Regions from separate parts of the Arthrobacter sp. 49Tsu3.1M3 genome, predicted to be linked through region 1. Evidence: riboswitches for the same ligand, from Rfam matches in the RefSeq annotation. Region 1 holds a riboswitch; each other region holds the start of a gene.
What was found. Region 1 has a riboswitch for cyclic di-AMP ahead of B5X90_RS18290 (NlpC/P60 family protein). Riboswitches for the same ligand answer to the same signal wherever they lie in the genome.
Positions count from the first base shown of each region.

Region 2: it holds a riboswitch for cyclic di-AMP, as region 1 does, so the genes downstream of both, B5X90_RS14755 (hypothetical protein) here and B5X90_RS18290 (NlpC/P60 family protein) in region 1, are expected to answer to the same signal.
Region 3: it holds a riboswitch for cyclic di-AMP, as region 1 does, so the genes downstream of both, B5X90_RS08560 (aggregation-promoting factor C-terminal-like domain-containing protein) here and B5X90_RS18290 (NlpC/P60 family protein) in region 1, are expected to answer to the same signal.

Region 1 covers NZ_FUZD01000023.1:37,428-41,598, forward strand. Annotated here, with positions in the region: gene B5X90_RS18280 (molybdenum cofactor guanylyltransferase) at 1-115, opposite strand, end outside; gene B5X90_RS18285 (HNH endonuclease) at 257-757, opposite strand; gene B5X90_RS18290 (NlpC/P60 family protein) at 978-1,742, opposite strand; cyclic di-AMP (ydaO/yuaA leader) riboswitch at 2,038-2,221, opposite strand; gene B5X90_RS18295 (M23 family metallopeptidase) at 2,344-3,165, opposite strand; cyclic di-AMP (ydaO/yuaA leader) riboswitch at 3,170-3,385, opposite strand; gene B5X90_RS18300 (metal-dependent transcriptional regulator) at 3,535-4,171, opposite strand, start outside.
Region 2 covers NZ_FUZD01000014.1:81,093-85,263, reverse strand. Annotated here, with positions in the region: gene B5X90_RS14770 (DNA alkylation repair protein) at 1-222, shown strand, start outside; gene B5X90_RS14765 (cation:proton antiporter) at 281-1,486, opposite strand; gene B5X90_RS14760 (hypothetical protein) at 1,483-1,761, opposite strand; cyclic di-AMP (ydaO/yuaA leader) riboswitch at 1,932-2,133, shown strand; gene B5X90_RS14755 (hypothetical protein) at 2,141-2,815, shown strand; gene B5X90_RS14750 (sensor histidine kinase) at 2,961-3,968, opposite strand; gene B5X90_RS14745 (response regulator transcription factor) at 3,961-4,171, opposite strand, start outside.
Region 3 covers NZ_FUZD01000005.1:125,488-129,658, forward strand. Annotated here, with positions in the region: gene B5X90_RS08550 (glycosyltransferase family 39 protein) at 1-406, opposite strand, end outside; gene B5X90_RS08555 (bifunctional glycosyltransferase family 2/GtrA family protein) at 407-1,840, opposite strand; gene B5X90_RS08560 (aggregation-promoting factor C-terminal-like domain-containing protein) at 1,998-2,843, opposite strand; cyclic di-AMP (ydaO/yuaA leader) riboswitch at 2,845-3,002, opposite strand; gene B5X90_RS08565 (sensor histidine kinase) at 3,187-4,171, opposite strand, start outside.

The sequences.
Region 1 (4,171 bases):
CGGCCAGGAGCGACCGCTCCAGGAGGGTGGCGCCGTCGTAGATCAGCCCGGATTTGGGCACGCCGCCGAGGCGTGAGGACCGCCCACCGGCGAGAATGATGGCATCGAACTCCATTGGTTCAGCCTAGCGCGGCGCCAAGAGCCAAGGGCCAACAGCCAACGGCCAACGAACAAGGCGCAATGTGCGCCAGCAGCCACGCCACCGGCTGATCAGGCAGCAGATCAGGCCCTGGCAGGAGTCAGAGCACGAGGCAGATCAGGCAGCCGATTCAGGCAGCAGGAACGGATCCCAGGCCGGCGTCGGCTTTTCGAGTTCCTTGATCTGCCAGATGGCACCTTTTGGCGGACCCGGTACAAAACCGATCTTCCAGCCCATCTCCGCCGGCGTGTGGTCGCTCTTGGCGTTGTTGCACCGCAGGCACGCCGCCACCAGGTTCTCCCAGGAGTCGGCTCCGCCCCGCGACTTGGGCTGGATGTGGTCGATGGTGTGGGCAGCCTTGCCACAGTACGCGCAGCGGTGGCCATCCCGGCGCAGCACTCCGCGGCGGCTCACCGCAGTCATCGTGTTGTACCTGGGCCGGATGTAGCGGTTCAGCAGGATCACGGACGGGCGGCCCAAAATATCCTGGGGGCCGACCACGGGGTCGTCCCCTTCGGCCACCACGCTGGCCTTTCCGGTCAGGACAAGGACGAGCGCCCGGCGGAAGGTGATGACCGCCAGCGGTTCATATCCAGCATTCAGAACGAGAGTGCGCATCCGCATACCTCTTCACGGCCGCACCCGCCAGCGGCACGAGGGCCGGCTGCCCTCTGCATGGTCGGGCTATGGATCGACAACACAAGAGTAAACACTCAAGTGCCGGATCACCGAATATTTTTTCACCGGCGCAGTCCCCGGCACGGAAAGTTCACTGCGCGGCAACGCGAAAGACCCCCGCCTGGAGGCGGGGGTCTTTCGGAAATGCTGGGGTTCGTGCTTAGGCGCCGACGCGGATGAAGACCGGGCCAGAGCCGACGTTGACGCTGTACAGTGCGGTGGTGCCGCCGTTCCAGCCGCCGTGCACTGCCATGCCGTTGCCGACGTAGACCGCGATGTGAGCCATGCCCACGCCACCGTTCTGGTAGTAGGCGAGGTCGCCCGGGCGTGCCTCGGCGGCGCTCACGGTGCGGCCCAGGGACAGGTAACCTGCCGGCCAGCCGTGGTAGTGGATGCCGGCCGCGGCCAGGGCGTTGGTGGCGAGTGCGGTGCAGTCCTGCGCCACACCGATCTGTGCGTAGGCAGCGGCGGCGATGGTCGCACCGGCGCCGCTTCCGATGCCGGCGGGGGCCTGGGCAGCGACGCCGCCGCTGACGCCCAGCTCGGTGCCGCCGGCGCGGGTGGCCGTGGCCGTGGCGTCCTGGACCTTCACGACGGGCTTGGGAGCCTCGACGACGGGAGCCGGCGTGGTGGTCACGGCGGGCTTCTCGTAGGAGATCGCGATGGTGGAAGCGGCCGAGATGGTGGCCGGAGCTGCGGACTGGACTTCCAGGGCCGAAGCGGAGGTGGATTCGCGCTGAACATTGGTTTCAGCAGCGTTGGCTGCGATTCCGCTGGTCAGGACCAGACCGGAAGCTGCGGCGATGACCGCGGCCTGACGGCCCACGCCGCCGGCGTTGTCGCCGACAGCCTTAGCAATTACAGCCAGCGAGTTGGTCTTGGTGACCTCGGCGCGGTGCCGTGCAACGTTTGCACGAGTAGTCATTAAGTTCTCTCTTTCGTGATCCTTGGACCGCGCGCTTTCGGGCACGGACTGAGGACGCTCCGGCATCTTGGGGGTACGCCGGATCGCCCCGAAATGGGTTACTTAGCGAAGGGTGTACTGCGAAGACGCGCCAAAAGCGGAAACTGCATGCTGTCCGGGCTCGGTAGAGATTGAGCCTGCGGAACGTGATCCAATCCGGGCGCCGGCAAGGGCGGCACGTGATGTGGATTCCAGCGGGCTCGACAGAGCCTCGCCGGTGCGCATGCGCGCAGAATTGTGGCGTGAAGACACGAAAGTAGCCTCTCCCAATGCCTACGAGGTGAGCTGTCGGATTCGGATGGGAGTCACCCGGCCGCGCTGCTTCCTGGGAAGCTTTGCGACTTAACCCCAAGGCCTTCTTTCGAAGGCCAAAATTGGTTCCCCCGCCCCTGCCAGACGATGTAATGCGAACGGACCTTGAGCGGTGGCAGAGCTAGGCAATCCACTCAAGAGCGCCAACTTCGGAAAAGTTGGCGTGCTTCAAACCCTACAGCAGTCTCGATCCAATGTCACATTCAGATCACGGCGTGTCATACGGAGTTGAGAGCAGCCCATCGTCTTTTTAGAGCCAGCCGAGCGGGTCAACGACGTCGCCGTTGACCATCACTTCAAAGTGGAGGTGGCAGCCCGTGGAGGCGCCGGTGGTCCCGCTCATGGCGATGACGTCACCGCGGGAAACCTTCTGACCGACCTTGACCGAGGCCGAGGACAGGTGGTTGTACGTGGTCTCCAGGCCGTTGCCGTGATCGATGACCACGCGGTTTCCCCCGCCGAAGGGATGCCAGCCGTTGAAGGTCACGGTGCCGCTGGCGGCCGCGTGGACCGCCGTGCCGCACTGGGCGGCGAAATCCTGGCCGCGGTGGAACTCCCCCGCGCCCCCGGTAATGGGGCTGACACGGTAGCCGAAGGGCGAGGCCGTGACCAGCTGGTCGAGCGGCGCACCCAGGGTGCCGGCCGATGCCGCGCGGGTGATGGTGCCCACAGACTGGGCGCTCAGCAGTTGCTTGAGTTTCCCGTCCGGATCACCCTTCGTGGTGACGGCGGTGCGGTTGAAGTCGACCTTGGCGGCGGCCGCAGCGGTGACATCCGGCTGCACGGCAGCGGGGAGCGCGCCGGAGCCGCCCGGATTCGAAGCCATCACAGGGCTCGTGACGGGGACCGTCACGGTAAGAACCAGACCAGTGGCGGCCAGCGCGATCCCGGCCTTCTGCCCGACTCCGCTGGCCGCGGCAAAGTCCGTGACCTGGCGGAACGGACTGCGACGGCGACGCCGTTCATCGCGGTGCACGTCCCGCGGGCGTTCGGCCGTGTGTGCGACGACGGGACGCGGCTCCGGAGCGGGACCGGTCGCGCGGCGACGGCCCCTGGCGGTCTGGGTGGTCAAGAACGGTTCCTCTCTGGATGGCCTGCGAAGTTAGCTGTCGGATTCGGGTCAGAGAGATCAAAGACCCGGCCCGCCGTTGCAAGCAGCCACGCACAGAGGCATCCCCAGGGGATCCTTCGGTGGAAGCTGCTTGCCGCTGACGGACTTCACCCCAAGGCTGCCGAAGTAGCAGCCGAAAGTGGTTCCCCCGCCCCTGCCAGGAGGTAGTTCTGCGACTGATCCGCTGGCAGGGCTCGGCTTCGGATCAGGTAACGCTTTGGTATCGGTACTGGGCACTAACTATAGGGGATTAAGCCGCCCGGTAATAAATCCGTAACCGCAAATGTGTACAACTCATGGGTCGTCCCATGACCGGCGCATAGTGGCTGGTCAGGCGACTGTTACAAACACGTGCGCGGCAACCTCGGGCGGCAGTTCCAGGGCACCTTCGATATCGGGGACGCGGACCGAGATGTACTCCCCCACCCGCTCCAGCGAGACCAGCGCGCCAGGCCTGATTCCGCCCTCGTCGAGCTGGGCCAGAAGCTCCGGCTCCACCTGGATCGGCTCCGCGAGACGGTTGACCGTAACCCGTGAGGTTACCCCGTAGCCGGCCATGGCCTCCAGAAGGTTCACGGGCCTGTCCACGGGGGCACCGTTGGGCACGCCGCCAAGATCCGCAAGCCCTGGAATAGGGTTCCCATAGGGCGAGACGGTCGGGTGGTTGAGCATCTCGAAGATTCGGCGCTCAACGCGTTCGCTCATGACATGTTCCCAGCGGCACGCTTCCTCATGAACGTAGGCCCAGTCGAGCCCGATCACGTCCGCCAGGAGGCGTTCGGCCAGACGGTGCTTGCGCATGACGCCGATCGCGCGTTTCCGTCCCGTTTCCGTCAGCTCAAGGTGCCGGTCGCCGGAAACAACCACCAGCCCGTCGCGCTCCATCCGGCCGATGGTCTGGGACACAGTGGGGCCGGAGTGGCGGAGCCTTTCGGCGATGCGGGCGCGGAGGGCAACGATGTTTTCT
Region 2 (4,171 bases), on a different contig from region 1:
GATGCCTGGCTGCGCCGGGCCGCGCTGCTCTCGCCGATGCTGGCGCTGCGCGCGGGCGCGGGGGACTGGGACAGGTTCGTCCGGCACGCCAACGCGGTGCTCGGCGAGCCTGGCGGGACGTTCGACGCCGACGGCACAGCTGTCCGGGACGCCGTCTCCCTTGTCCTGGCAGAGATGGCCAAGCGGAGGCCGGAGCTGCAATTCACGTCCGTTGGAGCATGACGATCCGAACCTTCGCCGCCGGCCCGGCCTTGGTCAAGGCACTTAGACGTTCGGACAGTCAGGCCTTCGGACCCCCCGGATCGCCCTGCCCGACAGCGCTGCCGGAATTTCCGGACTTGCCGCCGGCATTTGCCGGGAGCGCGAAAGTCCTGGCCGCCCGTGACCCGGCGACGGCGCTCGCGGCTATGGTGACCAGCGCACCCACCAGCAGGGCCGCGGCCTCGCCTGGGAGCAGGACCTGAAGCTGCGTTCCGATGCTCGCCGCAGCCACCGGTACGCCAAGCTGGGCCGCCGACAACACCCCCAGCGACAGCGGGAGTCCCAGGAAAGCCAGGTCGGCGTGCGCCAGCAGGGCCCCGGCCCCCAGCACCAGGCCGAGGGCCATCATGTCCGGGTGCCCGGCCAGGTCCCTGAGCGTCAGCGATGCACCCAGCCACACGAAGAAGAGCGGACCCAGGAAGCCGTCGCTGAGCGCGAACAGTTGCCGGGCCAGCCGCCGCGGTTCGCCGACCGCAGCCATCACCAGCCCGAAAGAAAAGCCTGCCATCATCACAGACACATTGCTCCACGTCGCGACACCGGCCAGGGTGAAGAGCACGGCCAGCTGGATCCGTAGCTCCAGGGCAAACTTGCGGCTTTCCGAGAGCCGGTGCACGCGCCGACGGACGCCCCGGCGCTCCAGCCAGCGCAAGCCGAAGAAGAGCACCACTGCGCACCCGGTCACCGCGAGGACACCCCGCGCCGCCTGGACTGCGTGGGGCGGATCCACCAGGAGCGGCAACGCCACAATGCAGGCTGTGTCGGCTATTGCCACCTGCGCTGTCATGGCGACGACATCCGGGCCGCCGAGGCGCAGGGAATCGACGATTGGAAGCACCAGTGCGGCCGACGAGGACGCCAGCAGCACGACGTAGAGGGGGGCATGTCCAGTCCCGAACATCAGTCCGACGCCGGTTCCGACCACCACCGCAGCCGCTGCGGCCACCATCGCCCGGCGGGAGCCCTTGCCGAGAGCGCCACGGATGTTCGGATCCCGCACGGGAACGTGGGTGCCTGCCACGAACATCATCAGCGCAAACCCGATATTGGCCAGCAGGGTGAACGTCGGGTCCGCGGGGTCCACCAGGGCCAGGCCTGAACGCCCGATCGCGATGCCGGCCAGCAGCTCACCCAGCATGACAGGCAAGTGCCAGCGCGCCGGCAGGGCCAGCAGGGGGCCAGCCAGGGCGATGACGGCGATCAGCGCCAGGGACAGGAAGGTCACGGTTCGCGGCGCCCGGCCGGCGCCGGGCCGGACCGCCGTTCCACCACCGCGTAGGCTTTCCCGTCCAGGAAGGCCCAGTCGTTGACGACCATGTACCCGAGCGCGTCCACCCGGTCATTGAGGATGTGCTCGTCGAAACCCCCGTCGCGCGGTTCCGCGTCCCATGTGCTCACGTGGACGTCCCCGCCGTCCAGGATCAGCAGCTCGGTGTTGACGTCGAAATCCTCTTGGGGCTGAGTGCTCAACTGGCAGATGGCGACACACTGGCTGTTCATTTCGGGCCTCCGCTTCCGGTGGTGCTGATGGCATCATCCTATGTTCGGAACCGGCGCCGCCCTATGGGCAAATAGCGGCCCGGGATCATGGCCCCGTTACCTGAATGTGACTTTCGGGTGCGGTTCGCGCTACGGTTGATGAGTGCCTGTTGTCTCCGATACGGGCGCTCCCCAGCCGATTGCCTAACTCTGCCGCGGCCCGGGGGTAACTCGCATCAACGTCCGGCAGAGACGGGGAAACCACTTTTGATCTGCTGATATGCAGGTCTTGGGGTGAAGCCGCACAGTGCCCGCAACGACGGGCCCGGAGTGCGGCCGGGTGCCTCCCATCCGAATCCGACAGCTCACCTCGCAGGCATTGGGAGAGGCTACATCTTTCATGACTTCAGTCAATACTTTTGCGCGCCATGCCGCCGTCCTCGCCGCCGCATCCGGCCTGGTCCTGACCAGCGGAATGGCCGCCAACGCGGCCACCGCCCCCGTGCAGCGTGACTCTGCTCCGGCGTCGAACGTCGACGTCACCGGACAGGTCAGTGCCCCCGTCAGCGCCGATTCAAGCGTCAAGATCAGCTTCGAGCGCCCCGCCGTGGATTCTGTTGCCGCGCCGGTCATCGAACAGCCCGTCGCGCCGGCTCCGGCTCCCGCTGCAGCCCCGGCGGCAGCGCCCAAGGCTCCGGCCAAGCCCGTCATCCAGGTGCAGGCCGCTCCGGCAGCAGCGCCGGCCGCGGCGCCCGCGGGCGGACGCAACGCCATCATGCTCTCGGCCGCCTACAGCCAGGTGGGCATCACCCAGGACTGCACTGCCATGGTGGAAAAGGCCCTTGGCGCCGCGGGTAAGCCCGTTGGCGACATCGGTCCCCGCGCGTTCCTCGGCCTTGGAACCGTTGTGGCGACACCGCAGCCCGGTGACATGGTGGTCCAGTCCGGCCACGTCGGCATCTACGCCGGCAACGGCCAAGTGGTCAGTGGCGGCATGAACGGCAAGAACCAGACCATGGTTCACCCGCTGTCCTGGCTGACCGCGACCGGCGGAGTGACGTTCGTCCGCGCCTAAGCCGCACGGCCCCGGCCCGGGGCCAGACAGTCCGGAAAGACCGGCGGTCGAGTTCCCTTGGGGGCAACTCGACCGCCGGTCTTTCCTGTCTCCGCATTCGGGGGTCCGGGATCCCGATGGCATATCTTTCCCCGGCGCAGGGTCCTCAGGGATTCCCGCTGCCCATGAGCGGAAGTGTCAACTTCATGACGGTTCCCTCGTCGCCCGTCGCGGCCACCTCGACGGTGCCCCCGGCCGCGACGGCAATCTCCCGGACCAAGGCCAGGCCGATGCCAAAGCTCCGCTGTCCCCGTGAGGTGCCGGTGCCGGCCGTCCGCACGAACCGGTCAAAGATCCGGGCCTGATCGACGCCGGTGATTCCGGTCCCGGAGTCCGCCACCGTGATCACGGCGCGCTTCTGCTCGATTGAGGTCATGATGGACACGCGGCCGCCCGGAGGCGTGTGGGCCAGCGCGTTGTCCGCCAGGGCGAGCACGGCACGCCGCAGTGCATTCTTCTCGATCCGGGCCAGCGGCCGGGCCGCGGCAGAGAAGTCCAGACGCACCTGGCGCTGCTCTGCCACCTGCTGGAGGCTGCCGGCGACGCCGGCGGCAGCGTCGGCGAGGTCGGCAGGGGGCGCGGAGCGGTCCGGGGCCTCCGCGGTTGCCGCGAGGAGCAGTTCGTTGACGATCCCTGTCAGCGTCGCGGCGTCCTCCCGGATCTGGGCCAGGTCCTGGCTTTGCCTGGAGCCGGGCACGGTGTTGCGCTGGGCCAGCTGGATCCTGGTGTCCAGGATGGTCAATGGCGTACGCAATTCGTGGCTGGCGTCCTGGACGAAACGCCGCTCCCTTGCGAGGGCATCACTGAGGGGACGAATGGCGCTGCGCGCGCTGAGCCACCCGACGATGCCTGCCAGCAGTATTCCCGCCACCCCGGCGATGATCATGGCTTCGAGGACATCCTTGGAATCCAGGTAGGTGAAGGCCGTCCCCGCCGCCGCCGAGCCCGGCACTTCAGGATGGGCCAGTTGGTTCGTGAGGTACAGAGCCGTGGCGGCGAGCAGCCCGAGAACCATGACCGCGCACGCAGCACTGATCCGCACCGCGACCTTGAGGGAAGCCTTGCGCAGGATGGAGTGGTCCGGATTTTCGCCGGCAGGCCGGCCGTCACTCATGCGCGTCGCCGATCTGGTATCCGAGGCCGTGCACCGTGCGGATCACGGCTTTGGAGATCTTTCGGCGCAGGTGATGAACATAGGTATCGATCACGCCGGGCTGCTCCGAGGCGTGGAAGCACGCCGCGAGGAGCTCATCCCGGGTGAAGACGCGGTCCGGTTCCGCGGCCAGGGCTGCCAGCAGCTGGCCTTCCTTTGCGGTC
Region 3 (4,171 bases), on a different contig from region 1:
TCCGTCCCGCGAGGGCGGGGATCCAGAGTGCGGCCGGGGGTTTGTCCACCGTGATGGCATTGCCGGCGTCGAGGGAGCCGAAGAGCAGCGCGGTCCAGTCCTTGGTCCCGGCCTGGATCGCCGCGGCATAGAAGGAGTTGGCGTAGCCGGTGGCCTCAAGATTCCAGAGGTACAACGCCGCGGTGACCACCAGGAGCAGCGCTGCCGAGGGCCGCACCCAGCGGGGCTGCGGTCCGAACAGCAGCCGGTCCCGGCGGACTTGGGCGGCCGGCGCCGGGGACACGGGCCGATGGGTCGCCGTCCCGCCGTCTTTGGGAACCGGGTGTGGCTGTTCCTCGGCGGCGGGCGGCCTGCCGGCCGGGGAACCGCCCTGGGCTCCGGCGGTGGGGCTGATGGTTGCCGTCATTTACTTGGCCTTTTCTGTGCGGGGGAGGGAAGGACCGGGGGCGCCGGACGCCGGAACGGCAGCGGCTGGCCTGTGGCGGAAAACCACCAGCCGGAAGAGCAGGAACTTCACGGCCGTGGCGGCCAGGTTGGCGGCGGTGACCGTGAGCAGTTCAAGCCAGCGGTCCGGTGCCGCTCCCGACACGGCGTGAACGAGGGCGAGTGCGCCCGAGGTCAGGGCCAGCCCGATGCCGAAGACCAGGAGGCCCTCGAAATGGTGGCGAGCCGCCTGGCTGCTGCCCTGGATGCCGAACGTGAAGCGCCGGTTGGCCGCGGTGTTGGCCACGGCGGTGGTGAGCAACGCGAGGAAGTTTGCCAGCTGCGGGTCCATGAACCCGCGGCACAGCAGGAAAATCGCCAGGTAGGCCAGGGTGGAGGCCACCCCGATGCTGCCGAAGCGGACGAGCTGTCCGAAGAGGCTTTCGCCGGGGCTTTGTTCCTGGGCCCGCGAGGCGGCCGGCAGCGGTCCGCGGGCCAGGGCCGCGCGCAGGTCGGGAACCGGGATCCGGCCCGAGACCAGGTCCCGGCTCAACCGTGCCATGCCACGCAAGTCCGCGAGGGCCGTCTGGACGATGTCCACGCTGGAATCCGGATCGTCGGTCCAGTCCACCGGGACTTCGTGGACGCGCAGGCCGCACTTTTCCGCCAGGACCAGCAGTTCGGTGTCGAAGAACCAGGCGTTGTCCAGCGTGTGGGGGAGCAGTTGCCGGGCCACGTCCGCCCGGATTGCCTTGAAGCCGCACTGCGCGTCACTGAAGTGGGCGCCCATGAGGGCCTGGAGCAGAAAGTTGTAGCTGCGCGAGATGAATTCCCGCTTGGGTCCGCGGACCACGCGGGAATTGCGGGTCAGCCGCGTCCCGATCGCCAGGTCGGAATGCCCCGAAATGAGCGGGGCAAGGAGCGGGCCGAGGGCCGCCAGATCAGTGGAAAGATCCACATCCATGTACGCCAGGACCGGCGACGGCGAAGCCAGCCACACCCTGCGAAGTGCGTTTCCGCGGCCCTTTTCCGCCATGTGGACCACCGTCACTTCGCGCAGCTCGCGGGCTACCCGTTCCGCGGCCTTGAGCGTTCCGTCGGTGCTGGCGTTGTCCGCCACGGTGATCCGGAAGGAATGCGGGAAGGCGCCGAGCAGGTACGCGTGGAGCCGGCGCAGGCAGGCCTCGAGGTCCCGTTCCTCGTTGAAAACCGGGATGGTGACGTCCAGCAGGGGCGTGCTGGCGCGCGTATCAATGGCCGTGCGCCGGCCGCTGGGGCCGGTCAGCGCTCCGGCGATCGGGCCCGGGACCGGTGCGTCGGCCAGCGCAAGCCCCGAGGATGACTCGGGGGCCGCCGGGCCGGCCGGCGTTGCCGTGGAGCGGGGCAGGGTTCCTGTGGCCTGGTCTGTGAATGTCATGGCTCAACTTTCCCGGCGGCCCATATGAGGGCTTTAGGGTCGAGCTGTGCGGGGGCTGTGGAAGTCTGGCCGCCGGGCCGGTCCGGCCGTGGAGGTGCAAGAAGGCCCCGGATCCATGCGGATCCGGGGCCTCTTTGGCGGGGCGGCTAGTGCCGGTTTAGTACCAGTTGTGTGCGTAGTGGAAGTTCAGGGCGCCGCAGGGGGAGCCGTAGCGCGATTTGACGTAGTTCAGGCCCCAGTTGATCTGGGTCCGGTAGTTGGTCATGTAATCGGCGCCGGCGCTCGCCATCTTCGAGGCGGGCAGGGACTGGACCACGCCGTAGGCGCCGCTGCTGGCGTTCGTGGCGGTGGTCTTCCAGTCGGATTCCTTGGTCCACAGCTTGTGCAGGCACTGCATCTGGCCGGGTGCCCAGCCATAGCTTCCCAGCTGGGACGCGGCGTAGGCCTGCGCCCCGGCGGGGTCGTCGATTGCGACCGGCGCGGGGGCCGGAGCGGCTGCCGGAGCCGGTGCCGGTGCCGGAGCGGGCGCGGGGGCTGCCGCGGGGGCCGGAGCGGGTGCGGGGGCTGCCGCGGGGGCCGGGGCAGGTGCCGCCGCGGGTGCAGGCGCGGCCACAGCGGGGGCGGGGATCAGCGCTTCGGCTGCCTTAACCTCCGAGATCTGGGGAGCCACGTTCTTTTCCGCGGGAGCGGTCGGCCCAGCAACCTGGACCCGCTCGAAGTTGAGCTTGGCCAGCGGGTCGGCGATCGTGGCCCTCTGGCTCGCAACGTTCGACGTGTGGGCGCCCGGCTCTGCCGCCTGGCCGGCGGCGCCGCCCCCGAGCAGCAGCGCGCACGCGGCGGTGACGACGGCGGCACGGCGGCCGCTTACTCCGAGCCCGGCGGCGAACCGCGACAGGGCGGATGCCTGCTTGACCGGTTCGGCGCGGTGGCGCGACTTAGCTGCGCCAACTGAGCGGGAACGCGAATCACCGTCAGGGCGTGTTTGTACCTGGAATTCAGTCATGGTGGCCTCTCAACGCCGGCGGAGTTAGCTGTCGGGTTCGGATGAGGTCATCCGGCCGCACGGAACATCACGTGTCGGCTTCACCCCGAGGGCGCATGAAAGCAGAATGCCCGGGAACTCTGGGTCCCCCGCCTCTGCCTGGTCCAGCGGAATCCGGGAAGCGGCAGAGTTTGGCGTCCGTCCGGATATGCGGCACCGATGGCGGCGCACGCTAACGACGCTACAGGACCCGGCCGCTTAAGTCACATTTTGGTAACAGGAGTCACAGTGCCGGGGTGTCGGGTTGCGCCGGGTTCACCGGTCGGCCGGTCCGGGCTGGTTGCGCCGGCGGCGGCCGTTCTGGTTACGCCGGCGGCGGCGCGGCGGGCAGCCGCACGGCGAACTCCGTGCGGCCCGGCCGGGACGTGACCTCGACTGTTCCTCCGTGGGCCTCCACGATCGACTGGACAATGGACAGGCCCAACCCGCTGGTGCCCTCGGACGTCGGCGCGGCGGTCGCCGTGCCGTGACCTCCGCGGCTGCCGGAAACGGCGCCGGAAGACGAGCGTGCGGCGGCCCCGGACCCGACCCTCGCCGTCGCGACGGCAGAACCGGCGGGGACGGCTGCGGGGTTCGACGCCGGATTGGTGCGGGAGGCGTCGGCCCGGGCGAAGCGGGCGAAGACCCGGCCGATAAATTCCGGGGCGATGCCGCTGCCATTGTCTGTCACGGTGACCACGGCACTGCCGTCAGCCGAGCGCATAATGCCCGTGACCACCTTGGTCCCGGGTTCGGTGTGCTTGCGCGCATTGGACAGCAGGTTGGCGAGGACCTGGTGAAGCTGGGTCGCATCACCGCGCACCACCACGGGCTCGTCCGGAAGTTCCAGCTGCCAGATGCGGTCCGGGGCCATGACTTTCTCATCGCTGACCGTCTCGATGGCCAGTTGGGTGAGGTCGACGTCGGAGATTTTGAGCGGCTGCCCCTCGTCCAGGCGCGCCAGCAGCAGCAGGTCCTCGACGAGCGTGGTCATCCGCTCGGACTGGCTTTGCACACGGGCGAGGGACCTCTCGCCGTCGGGGGTGAAGTGCTCGGTCATCCGCATCAGCTCCGTGTAGCCGCGGATGGCCGTCAGCGGGGTGCGGAGTTCGTGCGAGGCGTCGGCGACGAACTGACGGACCTTCATCTCGCTCTCCTGCCGCGCCTCGAGAGCGTTGGAGACGTTGTCCAGCATCTTGTTCAGCGCGTAGCCCACGCTGCCCACTTCCGTTCCGGGATGGGCCGCCGACGTCGGGACGCGGACCCCGAGCGCCACCTCGCCGGCGTCCAGCGGGAGACGGGAGACCTTG